4 regions of the Brevibacillus sp. JB24b genome follow, and region 3 is predicted to be linked to each of the others. Evidence: riboswitches for the same ligand, from Rfam matches in the RefSeq annotation. Region 3 holds a riboswitch; each other region holds the start of a gene.
The links. Region 3 has a riboswitch for cobalamin ahead of metE (5-methyltetrahydropteroyltriglutamate--homocysteine S-methyltransferase). Riboswitches for the same ligand answer to the same signal wherever they lie in the genome.
Positions count from the first base shown of each region.

Region 1: it holds a riboswitch for cobalamin, as region 3 does, so the genes downstream of both, ACQV1I_RS14830 (DUF4430 domain-containing protein) here and metE (5-methyltetrahydropteroyltriglutamate--homocysteine S-methyltransferase) in region 3, are expected to answer to the same signal.
Region 2: it holds a riboswitch for cobalamin, as region 3 does, so the genes downstream of both, ACQV1I_RS01415 (hypothetical protein) here and metE (5-methyltetrahydropteroyltriglutamate--homocysteine S-methyltransferase) in region 3, are expected to answer to the same signal.
Region 4: it holds a riboswitch for cobalamin, as region 3 does, so the genes downstream of both, cobJ (precorrin-3B C(17)-methyltransferase) here and metE (5-methyltetrahydropteroyltriglutamate--homocysteine S-methyltransferase) in region 3, are expected to answer to the same signal.

Region 1 is NZ_JBNVQV010000001.1:3,169,170-3,172,875, reverse strand. It holds gene ACQV1I_RS14840 (ABC transporter ATP-binding protein) at 1-161, opposite strand, end outside; gene ACQV1I_RS14835 (NAD(P)/FAD-dependent oxidoreductase) at 415-1,845, shown strand; adenosylcobalamin (AdoCbl) riboswitch at 1,943-2,095, shown strand; gene ACQV1I_RS14830 (DUF4430 domain-containing protein) at 2,150-2,497, shown strand; gene ACQV1I_RS14825 (1-propanol dehydrogenase PduQ) at 2,824-3,706, shown strand, end outside.
Region 2 is NZ_JBNVQV010000001.1:259,576-263,281, forward strand. It holds gene ACQV1I_RS01400 (GTP-binding protein) at 1-610, shown strand, start outside; gene rpmG (50S ribosomal protein L33) at 641-790, shown strand; gene ACQV1I_RS01410 (serine hydrolase domain-containing protein) at 951-2,153, opposite strand; cobalamin riboswitch at 2,457-2,652, shown strand; gene ACQV1I_RS01415 (hypothetical protein) at 2,811-3,035, shown strand; gene mmgD (citrate synthase) at 3,032-3,706, shown strand, end outside.
Region 3 is NZ_JBNVQV010000001.1:2,800,493-2,804,198, reverse strand. It holds gene ACQV1I_RS13370 (manganese catalase family protein) at 45-614, opposite strand; gene ACQV1I_RS13365 (spore coat protein CotJB) at 631-912, opposite strand; gene ACQV1I_RS13360 (spore coat associated protein CotJA) at 915-1,130, opposite strand; cobalamin riboswitch at 1,436-1,631, shown strand; gene metE (5-methyltetrahydropteroyltriglutamate--homocysteine S-methyltransferase) at 1,796-3,706, shown strand, end outside.
Region 4 is NZ_JBNVQV010000001.1:1,336,677-1,340,382, forward strand. It holds gene ACQV1I_RS06540 (bifunctional transcriptional activator/DNA repair enzyme AdaA) at 1-176, shown strand, start outside; gene ACQV1I_RS06545 (hypothetical protein) at 352-870, opposite strand; gene ACQV1I_RS06550 (nitroreductase family protein) at 968-1,531, opposite strand; cobalamin riboswitch at 1,726-1,919, shown strand; gene cobJ (precorrin-3B C(17)-methyltransferase) at 2,109-3,706, shown strand, end outside.

The DNA.
Region 1 (3,706 bases), 370 kb from region 3:
CCGTTTAGGAGTTGTAGGATGGTAGATTTACCTGATCCATTTAAACCTAGTAGACACCAATGCTCTCCAGAATGAATGTCCCAGCTTATCTCTTTGAGAATAGGTGTATCGCCACGTTTCCAGCAGATCTTGTATAAGGTAAGGATTTGTTCAGCTTGCACGAACAGGCTCTCTCCTTTTTCGTCATTTTAAACATTGTACTAATTTTCTGTCTCATTTATTAATCTAGAAATGAAAGGACATGAGTGGAAAATCGTTTAATCATGCGTTTTGCAAAGAAGGATGCAAGGCAATAACACGAATAAAAATCATGTTTATATAAAAAATGTTCGGGTTTAATCTTGATTATTCAAAAAGTGATGTTATAATCAATAGGGTTTGTAATTTCCTAACATTTTCAAGGGGGCAACTTCTATGAATTATGATGTTATCATTGTCGGAGCTGGTCCAGCAGGAATTTTTACGGCTTATGAATTGATTCATAAAAAACCGGATTTACAGATCCTGTTGATTGAAAAAGGGCACAATATTTACTCGCGTCGCTGTCCCATCCTTGAGAAAAAAATCAGTAAATGTCCGCCTCCAGCAGGTCGAAAGGATTATAGTGGGTGTTTGCCAGCTTGCTCTATTACCAATGGATTTGGGGGAGCAGGGGCTTATTCAGATGGAAAATTCAACATCACGACAGAATTTGGCGGCTGGATGACTGATTATTTAGCACCTTCTGAAGTACTCGAACTGATAAAATATGTAGATGAAATAAACTTAAAACTCGGAGCAACACCCCATATTACTGATCCAACTACGGATGCGGTCCGTGATATAGAACGTAAGGGGCAAGCAGTTGGACTTAAACTATTACGTGCTAATGTTCGTCATTTAGGCACAGAGCAAAATTTAGAAATTTTGAAGAGGATCTACGAAGAGCTAGAACCACAAATGAAGATGATCTTCAAACAGGAAGTGGAAGATATCATTGTTGAGAAAACAGACAATGGGAAAGAAATTCGCGGGATTACCTGTAAAAAGGGTCAGGAGTATCGGGCAAATAAAATAGTTATTACTCCTGGCCGAGACGGTTCACAATGGTTCGGTGAGATATTGAAAAAGCAGGGCTTACGGTTGATTAACAATCAAGTAGATGTGGGAGTTCGCGTAGAAACCACCAACGTGGTGATGGAGGAAATCAATAAGCATCTATATGAAGGGAAATTTTTATTTAAGTCTTCTACGGATCAAATTGTGCGTAGTTTTTGTTCCAATCCAAGCGGTCATGTTGTCGTAGAGAATCACAGCGGGGTTATGGCGGCTAATGGTCACGCATATAAAGATGAGAAGCTTGGTTCGCCTAACACGAACTTTGCCTTGCTTGTGTCTCATGTATTTACTGAGCCATTTGATAAGCCGAACGAATACGCTAAAGAGGTATCACGACGTGCTAATGATCTATCCAACGGTTCGGTGATTGTACAACGCTTTGGTGATATAAAACGCGGTCGTCGTTCCACAGATAAGCGACTGAAAGAGGGATTTATTGAACCAACGTTAAAAGAAGCTGTTCCAGGTGATCTCGGATTAGTATTACCTTATAATACGATGAAAAGCCTAATTGAAATGGTGGAGGCACTTGATCATGTTACGCCAGGTATTGCCAGCGAACACACCCTGTTTTATGGAGTAGAAGCGAAATTCTATTCAGCACGCCCACATTTGAACCTCCACTTTGAAACGGAAATTATTGGTTTATACGCTGGTGGTGATGGAGCAGGTTTAACACGTGGACTCGCGCAGGCAGGGGCATGTGGAGTTCATATCGCTCGGGGAATTTTACGTCAGCTATCTTAAAATATGGAAGAATACAACTACATTTTGTCACAACAGTATGATTGTCAAGTCCATTTCTTGTGCTATAATGTTTTCAAATGGGTCACACCTCATTTACTTAATTAAATTTATAGTTTTAGGTGATGGAAGTTTGGTGTAAATCCAACGCGGTCCCGCCACTGTGATAGACTGTTTTTTAGTCTTAAGTCAGGTCTTTTACCTAAAAACTATTGAAAGGCTAACCATTTCGAGGCGAAGGTGGTTAGTCCATGTCTAGTGATGTTTCCCGCCTCGCTAGACTTTTTTAATGGAGAAAGGAGCGAATATGTTAAAAAAGGTTTGTCAAATCGCCTTACTTGTTGCACTTGCAATGGTAAGTGTAATAGGTTGTTCAAAAAATGAAGTAGCACAAAACACAGCAGCAGAAGAAAAGGTTGAAAACAAGGTCGTTGTACAGGGTTCAACTGATCAGGGTAAAACAAAAGATGCTGAAAAAACGATTCAATTCAAAGGGGATCAAACCTTGTATGAGTTGATGAAAACCAAATTTAAAGTGGAAGACGATAATGGATTTATTACGTCAATTGAAATTGAAAAACAAAATGGAGCAGAGAAAAAGTATAGGCTGTACGAAGTGAACGGAGCACCCACGGTGTTTTTAATTTCGGACTAGCACCACTTTTACTCCTTTGTTACACAAATTGACAAATCAACATTTTGATAAGTCTTGACAAACAGAACAGGCACAATGTAGTGCTTGACGAATCTTATCAAACCTTTGATGCAAAAGGTTTTTATACACAAAGACGTGTATAGTGTTTTTAAAAATAACAACCAATACATAGTTGACTATATGATAAATATAGTAGTACAGTATTGATAGAAAACAGAATACAGGTTACACAAAGACGTGTTACTTATGTAGATAGCAAAGAGGCTTTTAAAGGGAATATTCCCTTCTAAAAAGCCTCTTTTTTTATTTCAAATGGAGGTGTCAGCATGGATAAGGTAAGTTTTAAAACAGACATTTACATGGGACAAGGTGCTTTGAATCGTCTACAGGATCTGAAAGGGAAACGGATTTTTATTGTCACCGACCCTTTCATGGTTCAATCGGGAATGATTCAACAAGTCATTAACCAAATTGATGAAAGTAATAAGCACATGGTTTTTAGCGACATCGTTCCAGATCCACCAATCGAAGTTGTTGTGAGTGGGATGAAAGCACTCAGTGAGTTTGAAACTGATACGATTGTTGCACTTGGAGGAGGCTCCGCTATTGATGCCGCGAAAGCAATGAAATATTTTACGAAACAAGTGTCCGCACAACAAGATATTCCTTTCATTGCTATTCCGACAACAAGTGGAACGGGTTCAGAAGTAACCGCATTTTCAGTCATAAGTGACCAACAAAAAAATATTAAGTATCCACTTGTGTCGAATGATATGACTCCTGAAGAAGCTATTTTAGACCCAGAGCTAGTAAAAAGTGTCCCTGATTTTATTACAGCCGATACGGGAATGGATGTTTTGACGCATGCCATCGAGGCGTTTGTGTCTACAAAAGCAAATGATATTTCTGATGCTCTTGCGGAAAAGGCGATGAAGCTTGTCTTTGAATATTTAGTAAGAGCATACAAGGATGGTAATGATTTAGAAGCACGTGAAAAAATGCACAATGCTTCATGCCTTGCAGGAATGGCCTTTAATGTTACATCACTAGGCCTCAATCACGGAATTGCCCATGTAGCTGGAGCTAAGTTCCACATTCCTCATGGCCGCATGAATTCCTTACTGCTTCCACATGTCATCGAATTCAATGCGAATTGTGGAACAGGGTATGGCGAAGTTGAAAATCAAAAAACAGCTAAGAGATACGCTG
Region 2 (3,706 bases), 2.5 Mb from region 3:
AAAGCTTCAACCAACGGCAAAATGCATCCGAAGCTCTTATGGCAAGGTTGATCCAAAAGAGATTATGAATACAGGGCTTTTTGATTTTGAAAAAGCGAGTCAGTCTGCTGGATGGTTACAAGAATTACAAAAGCCAAGTCATACTCCAGAAACAGAAGAATATGGAATATCCTCTTTTGTATATCGTCGAAGAATTCCGTTTCACCCTGAGAGATTATATAAATGGCTACAGGATTGGCCAGAGGATGTGGTGAGAGCAAAAGGCTTCCTCTGGATTGCTACACGAAATGACATAGCTTTAACAATTAGTCAGGCAGGTTCATCTATTCAATTGGAGTCAACGGGCTATTGGGTATCGGCTTTACCCGAAGAAGAGAAGCAGTTCATACTAGCGGAAGACCCTGAATGGGCAGAAACGTGGGACCCTCAGTTCGGAGATCGTATGAATGAAATTGTATGTATCGGGATTAAGTTAGAAAAAGGTGATATCATCCGATCTTTAGATGCTTGTCTTTTAACAAATGAAGAGCTAATTGCAGACTGGAATACCTTGAGAGATCCATTGCCAACAAGTGATGTGATTGTTGAGTCACTAATTAGCAATGAATAGTAAATATACATGATCAGGAGGATTTGACAAATGAGAGTAACGGTTACCTTGCAATGCACTGAATCTGGAGATCGTACCTACATTACGACAAAAAATAAAAGAAACAACCCCGAACGTCTAGAGCTAAAGAAATATTCCCCTCGTCTAAAAAAATACACCCTTCATCGTGAAACAAAGTAGCTGGTAGACAAACTAGAGACACTCTTTTCGCATGTAAGAGAAAAGAGTGTCTTATTTATAGTTGTGGATTATCTTCAATCACATTGTTACAAGAGATTGGGTACAAAGAAACCAGCTAGTAGAGAAACCGAGCTAGTAGTATTGAGGAAACAAATGGCGTTTATTTCTTGAAATGCTCCGCGATAGAACGGAACATAGCAAAATTTTCATCATGATAATCAGCTCTACCGTAATCAGGATCAGCACTGGTTTTGACGATTACTACTTTGGCCTTTGGATTAACATAGATGAATTGTCCATAGACCCCAATAGCGCTGTAGGCACCGTCTGAAGGATCAGCCTCCCACCATTGATATTGGTAGTTTAAAACTCCCTTAGGATCGTGATCAGATTGAGGACTTTCTACCTGTGTGGATTCTTGCACCCACTTTTTTGAAATGATTTGCTTTCCATTCCAGTTTCCTTCATGAAGATATAAGCTTCCAAACCTAGCATAATCTCTAATAGTTGCGTTTAGACCCATAAAGGATAGCTCTGTGCCGCGGCGATCAGTACTCCAATAAGCATCGGATTCCATTCCAAGAGGGCCCCATATTTTTTCCTGCAAATAGTAGGAGGGGGGATTACCTGTGACTTTACTAATCAACATGCCGAGAACTTGTGTATTGATACTAATATAATGCTGAAAAGTCCCGGATGGACGTTGAGATTTTAGCCCTAATGCATAATCATTCACCGATGTATCTAGTAGAAATGTTTTATACATCATCATGTTTATATCTGAAAAGGTGGCGTCATAGGTTTCATCAAAGGTAACCCCAGAAGCCATTCGCAAAATATCCTTAATTGGTACTCCATCGTAGCCACTACCCTTTAATTCTGGTACATAGTGAGTGATTGGATCATTTACATTTTTAATTAATCCTTCATCAATAGCGATCCCTACTAGAGCAGAGATAAATGACTTAGCCACTGACCAAGAAGTAAACCTTGTTTGGTCATTCACACCATTTCGATAGAATTCCGTAACGATCTTATCGTCCTTGAGAACCAATAATCCATTCGTCTGAGTTCGTTGTAGAAAGTCTTCAACAGATAATGCTTTATCTTTGTATGTATAAGTCTGAGGTAATTCTTTTTGTAATGTTTCAAATCGGAAGACAGGCTGTGACGTTTTTATCGATCGACTTGGAAAAATATTGTCCATACTTTGGAAATTAAAGCTAAGTTTATCCTTATTCAGCACGTTAATAATGTTCCAGTTACGGATAACGGCCCAACTAAGGATGAGTAATAGTGCAACAACAGCGATGCTTATGCCATACCACCACATCTTCTTGCTCGAAATTTGTTTACTCTTCAAGTAATACCCTCCTTCATTTACCTAATTATGGTATTGATTTTGATTATAAGGCAGGTGGATACCTTATTCAATATATTGGTATTTCATCCTGTTTTTAGAATGTAAAGCGTAATGATTGCAAATTCGTTCGATTTATTCCTAAACAGAACATTAACTTACTGCTACTAGGTTATTTTTTGTTTAGAGACAGTATATACATGTACAAAAAGTTCAACATAACAATATCAAAGCAATAAAGTCACTAGAGATTTAAAATTAATAATTGTAATTTTTTAGACTATTTGTTATGTTTAAGCTGAAAATCAAATATGTGTAGAAACAGGTGTAGATAATGTTTTTTTATCTGCTTAATAGGGAAGATCGGTTAGAATCCGACGCTGTCCCGCAACTGTAATTGGGAGCTGTTCGAAAATACCACTGTTTTCATTGTAGTGAAAATGGGAAGGTTCGAATCGCGATGATCATGAGCCAGGAGACCTGCCTGTTTTAGCACACATCAGTTCCTACGAGGATAGGAGGTGTTAAGTGCGAGCGATTAAACATGTGGTATTTCTGATTTTTACATGTTTATTTGAGTTTTTCGCCCATTAACAACAACTTTCTTTCAGGAAGTTGTTTTTTTGCGTGTGGGATGCTTGGGGGTCTAGGAGGGATTTTTTGTTTGGGACAGTAGGGTATTTTACGAATTATTTCAACACAACAATCATGAACAATCTAAGTATAGAAAGTCCTACTACGTTAGAGGTCATTTATGTTCTTTTAGGAAATGAAATAAAACAACAAGAAGTTACCGAAGAAGTAAAAACAGATTACTATCGCAACCTTGAAAAAGCCTACAAGCTAACCAAAGAACAGTTATTTGGAATGGAGGAAGAAAAATGAATGGTCTTGAAAAATTTTCTCCTGGACTAGACGGTGTTGTGGCTACAGAAACAAGTATTTCCTACCTTGATACCATACAAGAGGAAATCGTGATACGGGGTTACGATCTGATTGAGCTTTCTAAATCCTATAGCTATGTTGATGTTATTCATCTTTTACTGGAGGGGCGTCTTCCAGATGAGGAAGAGAAAAAAATTCTCGAAGCTAGCATGATTCAACGATATGAACTGCCTGCTGCGGTACTTGAGGTGTTAAAGCTGTTGCCTGAGCAAACGCATGCTATGGACGGTCTACGAACAGGCATCTCCGTTCTTGGAGGGTATGATCATGCGATTGATGATCGCTCCCTGCTTGTTAATAAAGAGCGTGCTTATCAATTATTGGGTCAAGTTCCTAGTATTGTGGCAAATAGCTATCGGATTCTGACAAAAAAGGAACCGATCCAACCCGACAAGGCTCTACCGTTTAGTGCTAACTTCTTCTATATGGTCACTGGAAAAAAGCCGTCACCGATTGAGGAAAAAATCTTTGATCTATCCCTGCTTTTGTACAGCGAGCATGAGATGCCAAATTCCACGTTTACGGCAAGGGTCATTGCTTCCACGCAATCGGATTTGTACGGAGCATTGACAGGGGCGGTGGCTTCCTTAAAGGGTAACCTTCATGGGGGA
Region 3 (3,706 bases):
TTCGTATTCTTTTGTATAGCTTTCTCATATTGTTGGCTACTTAGTTAAAAAATCTTCTGTTGTTCACGATCTGCTTTTAAAATCTCCACTGCTTCACGGAACCGTTGAGAATGCACAATTTCACGTTCGCGAAGAAAAGAAAGGCTATCGATTAGGTCGACATCATCAGTCATATTAATCAACCATTGATATGTAGCCCTTGCCTTTTCTTCCGCAGCAATATCCTCATACAAGTCTGCAATTGGATCACCCTTTGCTTGAAAATATGTAGCCGTGAAAGGAACACCGGCTGCATCATGAAAAAACAGAGCCTTATCGTGGCTTGCGTAATGTGCGCCAAGACCTGCTTCTTCTAGTTGTTCAGGAGTAGCATCCTTCGTTAGCTTATATACCATTGTTGCAATCATTTCGAGGTGGGCAAATTCTTCTGTGGAAATATCGTTTAGTAGCCCAATGACCTTGTCAGGAACTGTATAGCGCTGATTCATATATCGTAGAGCAGCTGCTAATTCTCCATCAGCTCCACCATATTGTTCCATCAAATACTTTGCCATTTGAGGATCACATTTGCTTACGCGAACAGGATACTGTAACTTTTTCTCATAGATCCACATTCAAAATCCCCCTTTCTTACACCTGCCAAGGCCAAGGTACATCTTTCCACGACCATGGGTATTGGGCAAAGCTATTGCCAAAATTCATCAGAGGTCCGAATGAAGATTCGAATTGGCGCTTCAGTGTCATACTTTGCTGAGCAGTATCGTTGAATTGCTTAATGGCTGCCATGTCAGTAGGGTGGGTGTCAAGATATAAGTTTAATTCCACTAGAACAAAGTCTAGCACCTGAATTTGATGAAGCAGCTCATAAAATTGTTGCTGTTGTTCATCCGCTTGAGTACCATGATCGCTCACTTTTATTTTCCCCCTTTGTACGGATTTTCATATGGCGCATACAGAGCAGGCCAAAGGGTTCCTAGACAAAGAGCTTTGTACGGATCAAATTGGGGTAAATTCGGGGGTTGAAATCCCAAATAGAGTTGTGGCGGCGTCTCATAGGTTACAACCCTTTGTGGCGGACAAGGATCACATGGACCGATGAAAGGATAGTATGCCTTGCGGTTTCGACTCATATGATTGCCTCCTTTCCTGTAGATGTCCTTATATGCTTATCAATTGGACAAGAAGAGTAGAACTGGAAACATAGGTAAAAAGAGAATGAATTCATATCTTGCAGCCTAATTTTGGGCAAGATGGGGGGATGCTGGTACAAGGTGCGTGCGAATACGGTCAGCATGTAAGTAACACAAGTCCCCTAAGGTAAGAAAAAACGCAATTGAATAAAGATGTGGAATTTTGTGTGAAGTTGTATTATGATAGCAAACATACCTAGATAAAAGAGTATAGTTGTTTATGTTTTTCGTATTAATATTATTGAATTAAATATGTGGAAATAGGTTCTTTGAACGATCAGTATCAAGGATGAAAAGGGAAGCACGGTGTAAATCCGTCACGGTCCCGCCACTGTAAAAGAGGAGTTAGTGCAAAAAATACCACTGATCCATTAGGATTGGGAAGGTATGTGCTGATGATGATTCTTAAGTCAGGAGACCTGCCTATTTCGACAACACTGTGTGACCTACGGGAGATAGGGAGGTGTTAGGATAGCTGTGGCAGTTGTATACGTATATTCACTGCTTGTTCAAGCATCTCTAACCATCTTTTGATTGGAAGAGATGCTTTTTTGTTTGAGTTGGTTCTTTAACGAAAAATAACCTGTCTAGGAGGGCGAACAAGCATGAGCAAAGGAATAAGCAAAGGAATAAGCAGCAGTTTAGGATATCCACGCATTGGTGAGAATCGCGAATGGAAAAAGGGATTAGAAGCATTTTGGGCTGGAACAATTAAAGAGAAGGAGTTTCTTGCTCAAATGGAGCAAGGTAGACTCCAGCATTTACAAAAGCAGAAGGAAATAGGTATTGACCTGATACCGGTCAATGACTTCACCATGTATGATCACATGTTGGATATGGCTGTGATGTTCGGTTATGTTCCAAAACGCTATGAATATGCTGGTGGGGCAGTACCTTTGTCCACCTATTTTGCTATGGCTCGTGGTAACCAACAAGCGGTTGCTTGCGAAATGACCAAATGGTTTAATACCAATTATCACTACATTGTGCCGGAATTTCAGGATATCAAACCCGTTCTTACAGAAAATAAGCCGCTTCTTGCTTATAAAGAGGCGAAAGAGAAGCTGGGCATTAACGGAAAACCTGTCATGGTGGGACCTTATACTTTTATTAAGCTATCCAAAGGGTTTGATCCTTTGCAGATACCAGCTATTATCTTGCAGCTCATCCCTCTTTATGTGCAAGTACTGACTGAATTAGCGCAGGAAGGCGTGGAATGGGTTCAAATGGATGAGCCGATTCTCGTAACATCTTTATCCGAAGACGAAATGAAGACGATCTCCTACATCTATGAACAACTTCATGAGGCTGTTCCACAACTACAAATCATGCTACAAACCTATTTTGGTTCTGTTACATTCTACAAGGAAGTAATCCATTTACCTGTTGCAGGAATTGGGTTAGATTTTGTCCATGATGCGGGACGTAACTTTGAACAGATCACTACAAGTGGATTTCCACAAGACAAAGTACTTGGAGCCGGTATCATTGATGGCAGGAATATTTGGCGCGCCAATCTGACCCATAAGACAAATCTTCTCTCAAAAATCAGAAGTCACGTGGATGCATCACGTATCTGGATTCAGCCATCTAGTAGTTTGCTCCATGTTCCGATCAGTTTAAACCAAGAGACACAGCTTGATTCACTAGTTAAAGATTCATTGGCGTTTGCAGATGAAAAACTAATGGAAATCAAGCATGTTACAGATTGGTTGCACAACAAAGAGGAAAGCGTTAAAGAGATTTTCGCTCTGAATCAAGCAATTATAGAACGAGTAGCGAACTCTGTAGCTAGAAATCGCCCTCGTGTACATGAGGCTGTGGCCAGCTTGGATTTAGATCAGATAGAGCGTGCATCTGATTATGAACAACGGCGACAACAACAACAAAACCTCTTGCATTTACCGATTCTCCCGACTACAACGATTGGTAGTTTTCCACAAACAACAGAGGTTCGTCAGGCGAGAAATAAATGGCGGAAGGGCGAATGGTCGGCAGAACAATATGAACAATTTTTACAAGCAGAAATCCGTGAATGGATTGACATACAAGAGAAAGTTGGGCTTGATGTGTTGGTTCATGGGGAATTTGAACGGACGGATATGGTGGAATTTTTTGGTGAAAAACTAGGGGGATTTGCATTTACTAAGAATGGATGGGTGCAATCCTATGGTTCTCGTTGTGTGAAACCGCCTGTAATTTATGGAGATGTAGAGTTTATTGAACCAATGACAGTCAAGGAGAGCATCTATGCTCAATCTCTTACATCTAAACCGGTCAAAGGAATGATCACAGGTCCAGTCACTATATTAAATTGGTCCTTCGTACGTGACGATATTTCCAGACACCAGGTAACCTATCAGATCGCACTAGCCTTACAAAAGGAAGTAGAGGCGTTGGAAGCAAGTGGGATTACTATGATTCAAGTCGATGAACCAGCATTACGTGAAGGGCTACCGTTAAAGAAAACGGAGTGGGAAGCGTATTTAGATTGGGCAGTAAAAGCATTCCGGTTA
Region 4 (3,706 bases), 1.5 Mb from region 3:
ATGAAGCGAAGAAGCAACTACTAGAAACAGATCGAAATGTTTCAATGATTGCAAGCGGGGTAGGGTTTCGCAATAGTGCCTATTTTGCCGCTGTTTTTCAGAAGGAAACAGGTTGTACACCTACTCAGTACCGCTTACAGCAGAAGAAACAGGGCAAAACAGGAACAACACGCTAAGTGTACATGTTGTAAAACGGTAGAACATACATATAAAAAAGAATGTAAGAACAGATTGAGCGTTTCTGTATCTAGCAGAAGCGCCTTTTTGTCCAATGAAAGGACAGATAAAAAGCACCTACTGTCGTGCTGCGAAATTCGCGCACAAAGAGGTGCTTTTTGTCGTGTCTATGTTTTATCTTCTTTCACCCATGATGCATTCTAAAAAATAATCGACTGTTACAGCCAGGATACCAACAAATAAGGGAGTTAATGGAGTTAACAAGACACCGGGAATCCATGTGGTATGCACGAGATAAAAAATAAAGGTAGTTGCTAAAATTTCAGGTATCAATTTCCAATTTCTTGAGATATGTAGTCTTTGCATTATGTATAAAAGGACTGGTTCAAGAATGAGTTCGTACAGCATTAACATGAAAAAGGAGACGCCCGCAAAGGAAACGAGTACCCAGAAATCAGATTTGTCGACAAACATAGGAAACAGAAAGCCGACTGTCCAGAGAATCGTAACCAATAGGAACACGACGATGGCGCTTGAGAACAAAACCAGCAAAGTTGCAATAGCGATAGCTAGGCCATTAATCCAGAATCCACCTTGCTGACGATCCCCACTCATCACAGCGCGTCGAAATAAAAAAAGTCCCGCTGTCGCACACAAGCCTACCATTATGGCAAAAGTCATGTGATTTGTCATATGTATCATCACCTACTATAAAAATAATACGTAGCAGGAGAGGAAAATGTTACAACAAAGCGGGGAAAAATGTAACCTTTTCAATTATGCCAAAATCTTACTCGACCCAGGTTGTTTTCTGTGCAAAAGGCTTGCGAGTAGTACGAGGTGTGGCTTCGTCAGTTGGATAGCCAATGAATAACGAACCAATCACCTTCTCTTGATCGGATAGGGATAAGAATGCTTTGAGACGTTCATCTCTTGCTAGACCTACACCGCGCGTACGCCACACAAAACCTAGTCCTAGCTCAGACGCCATCAGCCACATAGAATGGATAGCGCAGCTTACAGCGTAATCATTATCAAGCGAGGAAGCTTCGTCTCCGTCTACGATTTGTGATGTAGCGATTATAATGAGAGGGGTAGCTAGAACATTTTTCATGGACTCTTCTACTAAATGAGGTTTGGTAGGAAAGCGTTCAAGTAAGAAATCCTGTGCTAGTTGGTTAAATCGTTCTTTAGCAGCGCCTTGAATAACATAGAAATGCCAAGGTTCTCGCAAGCGATCATTGGGTGCTAGTACAGCTGCTTCTAGTAACTGCTCAATCTTTGCCTTTTCTACATCGCGACCATCGTAGGCACGTATAGCTTGACGCTGTTGTAATGTGTTTAAGAGGGACATGTTTTAACAACCTTTCTATAATATGTTAAATATGATACTGTTTATTCAAATATGTTTTTGTCTTTGCATAAAAATAGAAGATTTCTAATAGTATGTCAGTATACGATCTTCTTTTACTTCTTGTCCAGTCCCGAGTGGGCTAGACAGAAAAGTATGGACAATAAAATGCAAATTGGATTATGATAGAAGTAATCACATAAGCTTGGGAATAAAGGAATTGTTACATGAGAAACGATTCACATGGGGAAGTTGGTGAAAATCCAACACGGTCCCGCCACTGTAATTGGAGAGCCCGCTTTTGTCACTGGATATAACAAATATTCAGGAGGCGAAAAGGAGCAGGATGCGATCCATGAGTCAGGCTACCCTCTTTATTCTAACAACACCGCCAGACCTACGGCAGATGGGGAGGTGTTATGAGAGCAGTTTTGCTACAGAAGGGGACACTCCTTTTCAAAAAATAACAAGCTCATCATAACAGCACTTCTCACGTAAGTCAGACGGGGGGGAAGTGCTGTTTTTTTATTGTATAAAAATGTAAGATCGATTGCAAATAAGGATAGGGGGCTTGGAGTAGATGGATAAAGGAAAAATTCTACTAATTGGCTTTGGACCAGGACATCATGATCACATTACGCATCGCGCAAAAGAGGCTATCCTAGAATGCGAAGTGGTAATTGGCTACAACACTTATGTAGATTTAATTAGAGAACTAATCTCAGAAAAAAGTGTCGTACGTACTGGGATGACAGAAGAGGTTAGTCGTGCTCAAGAAGCGGTAAGATTGGCTGAGTTAGGTAAAGTTGTTGGCGTTATTTCTAGTGGGGATGCTGGAGTATACGGCATGGCCGGATTAGTCTATGAAGTACTTGTAGAAAAAGACTGGAAAGAATCCACTGGGGTGAAGGTGGAGGTTGTACCTGGGATTTCATCAATTCAATCTTGCGCCTCTTTATTAGGTGCTCCAATCATGCACGACGCTTGCACAATCAGCTTGAGTGACCATCTTACACCGTGGGCAACGATCGCTAAGCGTGTGGAAGCAGCCGCTTCTGCTGATTTTGTAATTGCGTTATATAACCCTCGCAGTGGTCGTCGTACACGACAAATTGTAGAAACACAGCAAATTTTATTAAAATATCGTTCTCCTGATACGCCTGTAGGAATCGTGAAAAGCGCCTACCGAGACCGTGAGCATGTTGTAATTACAACTCTTGCAGACATGTTGCAGCATGAAATTGGAATGTTGACAACGGTAATCATCGGAAACACGACCACCTTTGTTTACGACCAAAAAATCATTACACCACGCGGATATCAACGTAAATATACGTTAAATCGTATGGAACAACCGCTAAAACCTCATGAACGTTTACAGGAGAAGGCAGAGCCTTGGGCGCTTCACAGTCAGCCTGAGAGTGGAGATCTGTTATCTGGCTCTTCTTCTGAACAAGGCCAACCAACTGGTGGAGTGACTGTAGCGACGTCACCACAAGCTACAATACAAGAAGCTCAAGTTTCTGACTCAACACCATTAGCGACAATGGAAGCCCTTTCAAATCCCAGGCAATGCTCTGGAGAAGTAGAGCAGGTACCTGAAAACTCTTTTCAGGTAGAAACGGAGAGCTTTCAAGCTCCTAAACAAGCGGTTAAAGCTTTTCAACTAGCGATGGAAGCGCTTGCGTGTGTTGATGAAAAGACAGCCTTAGAGCTTAATCAGGGTATCACTCCTCCACCACGTCCGTTTAGCGGAGTTGTTGATATTTTAGAGCTAGGCGTTTCGCCTGGCGTAGCGCGCAAGAATTTTACCTCTGAACAAATGCGACTCTTGGCAGATTTGACTAAAGATGGCGGAGAAATGATGTATAGCATTGAGCATCAAATTCTTCTCCGATTACCTCAGGTAGATCCGGAAAAAGTAACAGAACAATTAAGAGCAGTAGACTTTCAGTTGTTTCCGATCGGAGCTAGTGCACAGGTAAAAGCATGTGATTTTTGTGATTTAGAAAAGGATGAATCCATACCCGTAGCTGAAGAATTAGGCAGACGATTGGATGGTCTAGCTGTGCCTAAAGATTTAAAAATTGGTTTTAACGGCTGCGGAATGGCATGCTATGGTGCGGTTATGGAGGACATTGGTCTTGTGTATCGACGTGGTGCATATGATGTGTTTTT